One region of the Pseudoalteromonas sp. K222D genome, then DNA from elsewhere that is predicted to be linked to it. Evidence: predicted binding sites of a transcription regulator. Region 1 holds the regulator's gene; each other region holds the start of a gene.
What was found. The regulator sigma-54, encoded in region 1, starts transcription at its own class of promoters, with help from an activator protein. The targets are predictions, from matches to a motif close to GTTGGCACGNNNNTNGNNT.
Positions count from the first base shown of each region.

Region 2: the regulator sigma-54 is predicted to act here: its motif matches at 1,507-1,525, upstream of J5X91_RS13845 (BON domain-containing protein).
Region 3: the regulator sigma-54 is predicted to act here: its motif matches at 1,838-1,856, upstream of J5X91_RS17440 (EF-hand domain-containing protein).

Region 1 covers NZ_JAGGDL010000004.1:83,731-86,987, forward strand. The annotation lists gene lptA (lipopolysaccharide transport periplasmic protein LptA) at 1-387, shown strand, start outside; gene lptB (LPS export ABC transporter ATP-binding protein) at 384-1,109, shown strand; gene J5X91_RS03880 (RNA polymerase factor sigma-54) at 1,179-2,672, shown strand; gene hpf (ribosome hibernation promoting factor) at 2,699-2,986, shown strand; gene ptsN (PTS IIA-like nitrogen regulatory protein PtsN) at 2,991-3,257, shown strand, end outside.
Region 2 covers NZ_JAGGDL010000031.1:552-3,808, reverse strand. The annotation lists tRNA gene J5X91_RS13855 (tRNA-Ile) at 294-370, opposite strand; gene J5X91_RS13850 (YqaE/Pmp3 family membrane protein) at 677-835, opposite strand; gene J5X91_RS13845 (BON domain-containing protein) at 908-1,471, opposite strand; gene J5X91_RS13840 (LiaF domain-containing protein) at 1,786-2,451, shown strand; gene suhB (inositol-1-monophosphatase) at 2,722-3,257, shown strand, end outside.
Region 3 covers NZ_JAGGDL010000063.1:3,736-6,992, reverse strand. The annotation lists gene J5X91_RS17450 (hypothetical protein) at 1-64, opposite strand, end outside; gene J5X91_RS17445 (HAMP domain-containing sensor histidine kinase) at 66-1,523, opposite strand; gene J5X91_RS17440 (EF-hand domain-containing protein) at 1,892-2,125, shown strand; gene J5X91_RS17435 (hypothetical protein) at 2,153-2,380, shown strand; gene J5X91_RS17430 (EF-hand domain-containing protein) at 2,536-2,772, shown strand; gene J5X91_RS17425 (EF-hand domain-containing protein) at 2,780-3,016, shown strand; gene J5X91_RS17420 (amidohydrolase) at 3,140-3,257, shown strand, end outside.

The DNA of each region.
Region 1 (3,257 bases):
AAAAACGTAGAGATTATCCACGGTAATCGTCGTATCACCGCCGATCGTTTAGAAGTACATAAGCGCGACGAACTTGGCGATAATAAACAACTATTAATTGCCACAGGCAGCCCTGCATATTTTGAAGAAAAGCAAGCAGATGGCACTGTCATGAGCGCCAGCGCTAACGAAGTACGTTACGATGTAGCGAAACGTTTTTTAACCCTAGTAGGAGATGCAAACATTTCTCAAGCTGGGCAAAAAATTACGGCTAAAAGTATCACCTACGATATAGAGCAACAGCTTATAAGTGCTGAAAAAGATGAAAACTCAACTGATCGGGTGCACACTATTTTAGTGCCTATAGACGTAAAAAAAGAACAAAAACTCAATAAAGGTCAGCCATGAGTACATTAAAAGCAGAGCTATTAGCAAAAAGCTATAAAGGCCGTGAAGTTGTTAAAAATGTAGGCCTTGAAGTAAAAGCAGGGAGCATTGTTGGTTTACTTGGTCCAAATGGTGCTGGTAAAACCACAACCTTTTACATGATTGTAGGCTTAGTTCCTAGTGACAAAGGCAAAATATTAATTGATGATAACGATATTACCCTACTTCCTATGCACAGCCGTGCTCGTTTAGGTATTGGTTATTTACCACAAGAATCGTCTATTTTTAGAAAGCTCACTGTGTATCAAAATTTAATGGCTATTTTAGAAACGCGTAAGCAACTAAACAAACAAGCCAGAGAAGAAACCCTAAATAGCTTGCTGGACGAATTTAGCCTGCAACATATTCGCGACAGCTTAGGCATGGCGTTATCTGGTGGTGAACGCCGCCGCGTAGAAATAGCACGTGCTTTAGCTGCAGATCCTAAATTTATATTACTTGATGAGCCCTTTGCTGGCGTGGATCCTATTTCAGTACTCGATATTAAAAAAATTATAGAACACCTTAAAAACCGTGGTATTGGCGTGCTAATTACCGACCACAATGTAAGGGAAACCCTTGATGTTTGCGAAAAAGCCTACATTGTTTCTCATGGTGAGCTAATTGCATCTGGTACTCCTGAATTTGTATTAAACGATAAAACAGTACGTGATGTTTATTTAGGCGAGCAGTTCAAACTGTAATATTTATGTTATTACTATAAGCATCTGCTAAGATTAATCATATCAATTTATAAGGATTGTTAGAGATAAATGAGGCAATCATTACAGCTGCGCATGGGCCAGCAACTTACAATGACTCCGCAACTGCAACAGGCTATTCGCTTATTGCAGCTTAGTACCTTGGATCTCCAGCAAGAAATACAAGAAGCACTTGATAGCAACCCGCTACTAGAAGTTGATGAGCAAGATTACACGGAAGAATCAGCTGGTAAAAACGAGCAAAAAGCAGATGATATTACTGTTAGTGCCTCTGCCGATGACACCCCGAGCGAGTATGAGCAAGATAGCGGTGAAGCACTAAACAAAGACACCATAAGCGACGATATGGCCATGGATGTATCATGGGATGAATATATGAGCGCAGCGCCTGCCTCTTCATCGGGGCCAATGCCTGAAGATGAATCTATTTATCAAGGTGCATCAGCCGAAACTCTGCATGAGTACTTAATGTGGCAATTACAGCTCACTCCTTTTAGTCCTATAGACGAAGCTATTGCCATAGCTATTGTTGAAGCCGTAGATGACTCTGGTATTTTAACTATCAGTTGCGAAGACCTTTTAGCAAGCTTTAATCAAGAAAGTGATGACGAACACGAAGTAGAACTAGATGAAATAGAAGCAGTGCTAAAGCGCATTCAATTATTTGATCCTGTTGGTATTGCAGCTCGCAGCTTACAAGAATGCTTATGTATTCAATTAAACCAATTTGATAAAGACACCCCTTATATTAACGAAACAAAAATGGTGTTAACTGATCATATCGATTTACTCGCTGCTCGCGACTATCGTACGTTAATGAAAAAAACTAAGCTCAAAGAAGAAGAGCTTAAAGAAATAATGACACTTATTCATACGCTTAATCCTAAGCCTGCGGATACTATTGTCAGAGAAGAATCTGAATACGTTATACCTGACGTATCTGTTAAAAAAATAAAAGGCCGCTGGGTGGTAGAGCTAAACCCAGATAGCATGCCAAAAATACGTGTTAACAGCCAATATGCTGCTATGTCTCGTACGGTAAAGTCCAGTGGTGACAGCCAATTTATTCGCTCGCACTTACAAGAAGCTAAATGGTTTATTAAAAGCCTAGAAAGTAGAAACGAAACACTCCTAAAAGTAACTAATTGTATTGTTAAGCAACAACAAGCGTTTTTTGAACATGGCCCAGAAGCCATGAAACCTATGGTTTTAAACGATGTTGCCGAAATAGTTGAAATGCACGAGTCGACTATTTCACGGGTCACTACACAAAAATTCATGCACACTCCACGTGGCATTTTTGAGCTTAAGTACTTTTTTTCAAGCCATGTAAGCACCGAAAATGGTGGCGAATGTTCATCAACTGCTATACGTGCCTTGATTAAAAAGTTGATAGCTGCAGAAAACTTAGCCAAACCATTGAGTGATAGCAAGATTGCAGATATATTGGCTGAGCAAGGAATTAAAGTAGCTAGACGGACAATTGCAAAATATCGCGAATCTCTGGCTATTCCCCCGTCGAATCAACGTAAAAGCTTGATTTAAGACGTACAACAAAGAGGAAAATGCTGATGCAACTAAACTTAACTGGTCGTCATGTAGACATTACAGACTCATTAAGAGACTATGTAAATAATAAATTTGCAAAGCTGCAAAGACACTCAGATCACATAACTAATGTGCATGTTATTCTCGATGTAGAAAAATTAAGTCAAAAAGCTGAAGCAACAATTTTTGTAAGTGGCGCTGAGCTATTTGCATCGACCGAACACCAAGATATGTACGCTGCCATTGACTCGTTGATTGACAAACTCGATCGTCAAGTAATTAAACACAAAGAGAAGTTTGCTCGACACTAACACTATGAAATTAAGCTCACTTATATGCCAGGACTGCAGCAAAGCTGTGGTCCTTTTTAATAGTAAAAAAAGAATTTTAGAATTCATCAGTGAACTCGCGCATAAAAAAATGCCGTATTTACCCCAGCAAGATATTCTCACTGCTTTATTGGCAAGAGAAAAGCTAGGCAGTACCGGTATTGGCCGAGGAATAGCAATTCCACATGGCCGTATGAGCGGGGCGCAGGAACCTCTTGCCTTAATTTTAATAAGCGAAACCGCTATTAATTTT
Region 2 (3,257 bases), on a different contig from region 1:
ATCACTAACCAAGGTCATTTTATATAGTGACCTACAGGTTATTTCTAACGGGATTAATTAGCTACTTAATAAGCCAGAATGATCATGTTATTAATAATATAGGTATTAGCTTAAAAGCGTTAATAAGTACTCTGTAAAAAAACCCTAATTAGGGTTTTTTTATTGCCGTAAAACAATTCTATTTATTATTTTATAATGAGACAGTCACAAATATACTTAAAGTGTAATTAACACAACATAGAGCTATTCATTAGTTAATGATTGGAATGATTTTTAGTGGGTATATTTAAAAGTGGTGGCCCCTCCCAGACTCGAACTGGGGACCTAACGATTATGAGTCGTGTGCTCTAACCAACTGAGCTAAGGGGCCAACTTTTTGTATAACTGTAAACAGTTAATTTTTTAAGAAGCGTTTAGCCACATAGCGACTAAAGCGGGGTGCAGTATAAAAAGTTTTTAGGGGCTTGTCACTAGCAAAAGTCTTTATTTTAACAATCAATGGTCTAACTGCTTAAATAGTAATCTTTTTATGGGTGTAATATTAAAATTTGCAGAATTTAGGGTTAATACTGGCAGCTAAGTAAAAATGAAATGGAAGGCTGTATATCGCGTAATTTAAAAATTAAGCTTTAAACAAGCAACTTACAGCTTATATTACGCGACAAACAGAAATGAATTATTTTTTTGCGATAATGTAGATTGCATGTATTACTCCAGGGAAGTAACCAAACAACGTGAGTAAAATATTTATCCAAAAATGTAAGCCTAAACCCACCTGTAAAAATACTCCCAGTGGTGGCAGTAAGATTGAAAAAATAATACGTATAATATCCATAAATACTTCCTTATTTATAAACAAAAAATTATAAGCAAAAACCCAGCAAAGCTGGGTTTTATAAATACTATATTACTTTGCAACTATCGTTAATTTATCTACTACGTCGCGAACATCTTCAGCATTTTTAGCAATTTTTACTGCAAGCTGTTTTTCAGCATCTGAGTTCACTGTACCGGTAAGAGTAACTACACCTTTGTCAGTATCTACATCAATGTTTGTACCACCTACTTCAGAGTTAAATAAATAACGCGTTGTGATGACTGTGGTAATTTTAGCGTCGGTTAAGCCGCTACCATCATCATCTTTCATGTTGTCATGGCTTTTACTGTTCATGCTTTTCACAACAGTAAGCTGGTTATCAACATTGGTTACGCCATCTAAACTCAGTACAAGTTCTTCTGCTAGCTCTTTGTCGAGTTCGCTATTAACTTTACCTGTTAGTATAACTTTGCCATTTTTTACATCAGTGTTGATGTCAAAGTTATTGAGATTAGTGTTCATAAGAAGCACTGTTTCAGCCTTACCATCAATCCAAGCATCTTTACTTTCATTTTCCCAGCTGCTCGCTTGAGCACCCATAGCCGTAGTACCTAAAACTAACGCCGCAATGATAGATTTGTTAAATGTTTTCATAATCTTTCTCCTTTTGATTAAAGACACTTTAACTAATGCCAGCTTTAGGCCAACTTTAATAAGCAATTAGAATCAAAGAGTTAAGGCGGCATGTAAAATAACTTCACTTTGTATGCATCACTTTTTTACCGACTTATCGGTAAAAAGTTCTCAGTAGTGAAAATAACTAGATAATTACCATTTTGGTTAATGGATCGTTAATATAACGAAGTCACAAATAGGCTAAAAACATAACAAACTGATTAATAACAATAATATTTTTGGTATATGCTTTGCTTATATAGTGACAATAGTAAAATAAAAGGAATACCCTAATGAGCGTAAAAATAACAGACCGCCCCCTAGAGCAAGTGCGCGAAGAAGTGATTGATCAATTAATTTATAATTACAGCCACGGAGTTATTTCTGTTGAAGCATTTGAAAGGCGTTTAGATGAGGCAATGGCTACAAGTAATAATGAAGTCCTTGCTAGCTTAGTTGAGGATTTAACCCTTAATACTGATCAGCAATATAATGCCCAAAAGCATTCACAATTTTCACCCAATTACAGCGCTCAACAGTCTAGCCAGAGTGACTTTACATTACGCAGTATTTTAGGCTCCAATGAAAGAAGCGGCCAATGGGTTGTGCCTAAAAACATTTACCTAACTAACTTTATGGGCTCGGTAGTACTTGATTTTACTGATGCTGTTTTTACCCACCAAGAGGTAACGATTCATGTTAACTGTATTTTTGGCAGTGATGAAATATACGTACCAGAACACGTCAATGTAGTATCAAAAATGTTTAGCATTATTAGTAGTGTTGAAAATAAAACAGTGGCACTTAACAAGCATCAAGGGCCGACCATCCATATTGAGGGAAAGGCTATTATGGGCTCGGTAGAAATAAAAATTAAGCGCACCATTAAAGAAAAATTTATTAGCTTTGCAAACCAATTAAAAACCCAACTTGGTGGTAAAAGTGGTACTCCAATGTGATGAACTGCCTATAAAAGCATGTTCATAGCTTTATAACTTGGGCCTAGGTTAAAGAGTAAAAAACATGCTACATTTTTAAAGCACTAGAACACATTAAAAAACGCTTTGCAGATTCATCAACGTTGAATTTGTATAAAACGCCCTGCACATCAAGCAAGTACAAAAAACAAACAAAAGTATTTAGGCTTTGTTGTTTACTTTATGGCAAAAGTCGCTAAAATACGCCAGCTAAAATATATAAACGTTCTTTTACAACCCAAAGGTAATACCATGCATCCAATGTTAAACATTGCGGTTCGCGCTGCGCGTAACGCAGGCAAAATTATACTTCGTGCAAGTGAAGATTTATCAAAAGTTGAAGTTCAACAAAAAGGCACTAACGATTTAGTGACTAATATTGATAAAGAAGCAGAAGCTATAATTCGCGACACCATTTTACGCTCTTACCCTGAACACTGCATTGTTGGTGAAGAATTAGGCGAGCATAAAGGTAAGGATGCAGATTACCAATGGATTGTTGACCCGCTTGATGGCACAACTAACTTCATCAAGGGTATTCCTCATTTTGCGGTTTCTATCGCACTTAAAGTAAAAGGTCGTTTAGACCAGGCCGTTATTTATGATCCAATTCGTGGTGAGCTTTTCACTGCCTCTCGTGGTCAAGGCGCACAACTTAATAGCAAACGTTTACGCGTTTCTAAAACTGTTGATTTAGGCGGTTCAATCTTAGCTACTGGCTTTCCTTTCAAGCAAAAACAACACCTAGATGCATACACAGAAGCGTTTAAAGCTTTATTCATACATAC
Region 3 (3,257 bases), on a different contig from region 1:
TGCACCCCGATAAAATGATGGCACTGCCACACACACATAAAATAGCCATTAAACGCGAGGTCATGCTAGTTAACTCCTTGATTTGTTATTATGGGAAGCGTAATTAAAAATCGACAACCTTGGGGTTCATTTTGCTCTATTAATAATTGTCCGTTTAATTGCTCTACTGACTCTTTAACAATAGTTAAGCCTAAGCCACTGCCTTGTAGCGTAACATTTTTGCTATGCTTACCTTGATAAAATGCGCTAAAAACATGTGCTTTTTCGTGCTCTTTAATTCCGCATCCCTCGTCGCTTATCGCCATTTTTAGCTTACTGTGCTCAAAGGTTAACGCTATAGATACTGCCTGCCCGTGTTGTGAAAACTTTAAGCCATTAGAAATTAATTGCACTAAAATCATTTCAATTAACTCCCCAGGTAACGCAAGCGCCTTATTAGGTAAGTTGTTATGCCAAATAAGGGTTTGCTCTCGGGCTGTTAGGCGGTGCTCAAAATGACTATTAATTTTATTAATTAAATGATTAAACTCAACCTCACTTACGCTGTCTTTACTAGTACGAATCGCATTATAACTAAGTAGGCTGTCAATCATAGTACGAAGGCGCACCATAGACTGGCTAATAAGCTCAAGTACAGCGCGTTGCTCTTTAGTTATAGGGCCAACTATTTCATCGCTGAGTAGGTCGGTGCCCTCGACCATTGAGGCTAGAGGTGTTTTAAGTTCGTGGGTAACGTGGCGTAAAAAGGTGTCTTTTTGCTGCTCAAGTATATGTAACTGAGCTTGCACCCATTGTAATTTATTACCTAATTCAACTAGCTCTGCTGAGCCTTGCACGGCTATTTTTTGTTGCCAGTCACCTTGCCCTAATTTACCAATAATTTTAGTCAGGCTTTTTAAGCGGCCACTTATACGCCACAAAAAACCGCCTCCTACTAAGAGTGTTAGCGGAATTAGCGCCACCAGCCAGTTAATAAATGAAGTTTGTAACTGCGCTATTTCTTTTTGATTATTAGTAATTTGGGTTTCGCTTTTATCGCGTAACCATAAGGTAAGTTCGGCGAGTAAATCGCTAATAGGCAAAAACAAGGCTACCTGCTGTTGTTTTTGTTCAACAAGTTGAGTGTGTGCTAGTTGCAGAGTATTCATTAAACGCTGCCATTGTGCGGTGTGACTTTTACTGGGCGCTATACGTGTAAGATCTTCAATACTTTGTAGCGATGCTTGCCACTTATCAACTATGAGCGTATCGAGTGACTCACTTTTTAGTACCCAATTTTGCCGAGTAGCGCGCTCTAAACTATTGAGCTCTTGTTTTAAAATATTAAACGATTTAGTTACTTGGTAGTTATTACTAACAATTTGCTGAGTTACAGCTAACTGCTTATTAAGCGCATTTAAAAATACAATAACCACTAACGATAAGGGTAATAACGACAGCAGCATACTCATTACAAACTGGCTAATTAAATTAGGGCGCCAATTAAGTATTGCTTTGTATTTTTCAGCCATCGCTGCTGGCATTGCATCCATCCTTTAGTAACTTTAAACAGCCTATTATTAAGCGTTTAAGTTATACACTAGCTGAATCAATTTATCGAAATTTTCCGAGAAAACCCATTGATCGACGCGAAGCGGCGTCGATGGGTAGTTCACATATCTGTTATTCGTACTGTAAAGCCGCCTGTTGCCAAACAGCAACAACTCAACTACTTGATTTATATTGCTTCTTTACTTATAAGCCAAATTTCGTTGCAAAAAACACACAGATACCTGTAAAACTTGCTTAACCTATAACACCAAAAACCATAAGCAACTGAATTTAAAAGGTAAAAATAATTGGCATCGTTTTTGTAATAGTTAATCTAAGTTTATCTTATAAGGAAATGATCATGAGTAATCGCTTTTTAATTATTATGCCAATCGTTGCGCTAGGCTTTTTGAGCGCTAACGCGCTGGCAATGGATGTACAAGCTACTTTTAATGAACTTGATAAAGACAGTAACGGTACTCTCAGCGAAGCTGAAGCTGGTGAGGACGCCGTACTTCATGAAAACTTTTCACAAATTGATACTGATCAAAATGGTCAATTGTCGCTAGATGAGTTTAAACAGTTTATTAAGTAACTAACCTAGTAACCAAAGGAGTTTTTTATGAAACAACTTATAGCCGCATTTTCGTTACTGTTTTTAGTTATTAGTGCTACTGCCCTGGCTTCATCGTTTAATGCTCGTTTTGCTTTTTTAGATAAAAATATGGATGGAAAAATTTCTATTACCGAAGCAAAAAAAGATAAAGATGTAATGAAACAGTTTTCTGATTTAGATGTAAATAACGATGAAATGATCTCTAAAAAAGAGTTTGAGGCGTTTAAGCCTTAAGTTTAAATTCAAGTTTAGCCTTGTAAAATTAACTAAAAGTATTTGCTATAACCCCTGAGGGAGTGTGTAAATGGATTTAATGTTGGGCGTTAAATTATGGCAAGTACTTTATTTTATTACGAATGACATTAAAATGAGCTTTGCGAAGGAGCACCATGAAGATACGCGCTTGTTTAGTTAGTTGCTTATTATTACTAAGCTTTAATTCATTAGCACTTGATGTAAAGCAACGTTTTGATCACCTTGATATAGATAAAAGCGGCTATTTAATTCACCATGAGCTTGAGGCTCAACCGCACTTACTAAACAACTTTAGCAAATGGGATAAAAACCAAGATAATAAAATTTCATTGGTTGAATTTAAAAATTATCTTACGAATAACCTCTACTGAGTAATTTATGAAAAATATAAGCTATATAGCGCTCGTTGCGCTTAGTGTTTGTAGCACACCAAGCTTTGCCAGCAGCAATAACATTGCCAAGCAATTTGAAAAATTTGATCGTAACCAAAACGGCTTATTAAGCCGAGCAGAAACAGCCAGTGACCCTGCTCTATGGTCTCGTTTTGCAAGTTACGATAAAGACAAAGACGGCCACCTTTCTTTAAGCGAATTTACACTTTATGCAAGTCAGTAATTAATTTACCAATAAATTAACTGGCTTACTCTGCACAAATAACAATCCAACCACCTCAAGTGGTTGGTATTATAAAAGTGAGTTTGTTATGTTAAAGCCATTAACAATAAAAATAAGCTCACTATGCCACTCAAAAAAATAATCAAACCTTTGCTACTCGCTTGCCTTTGCGCAGGCTCAAGCCTTGCGGTTGCACAAACTAAAGTTATTTACAACGCCAACGGCTACACACCTTTGTACA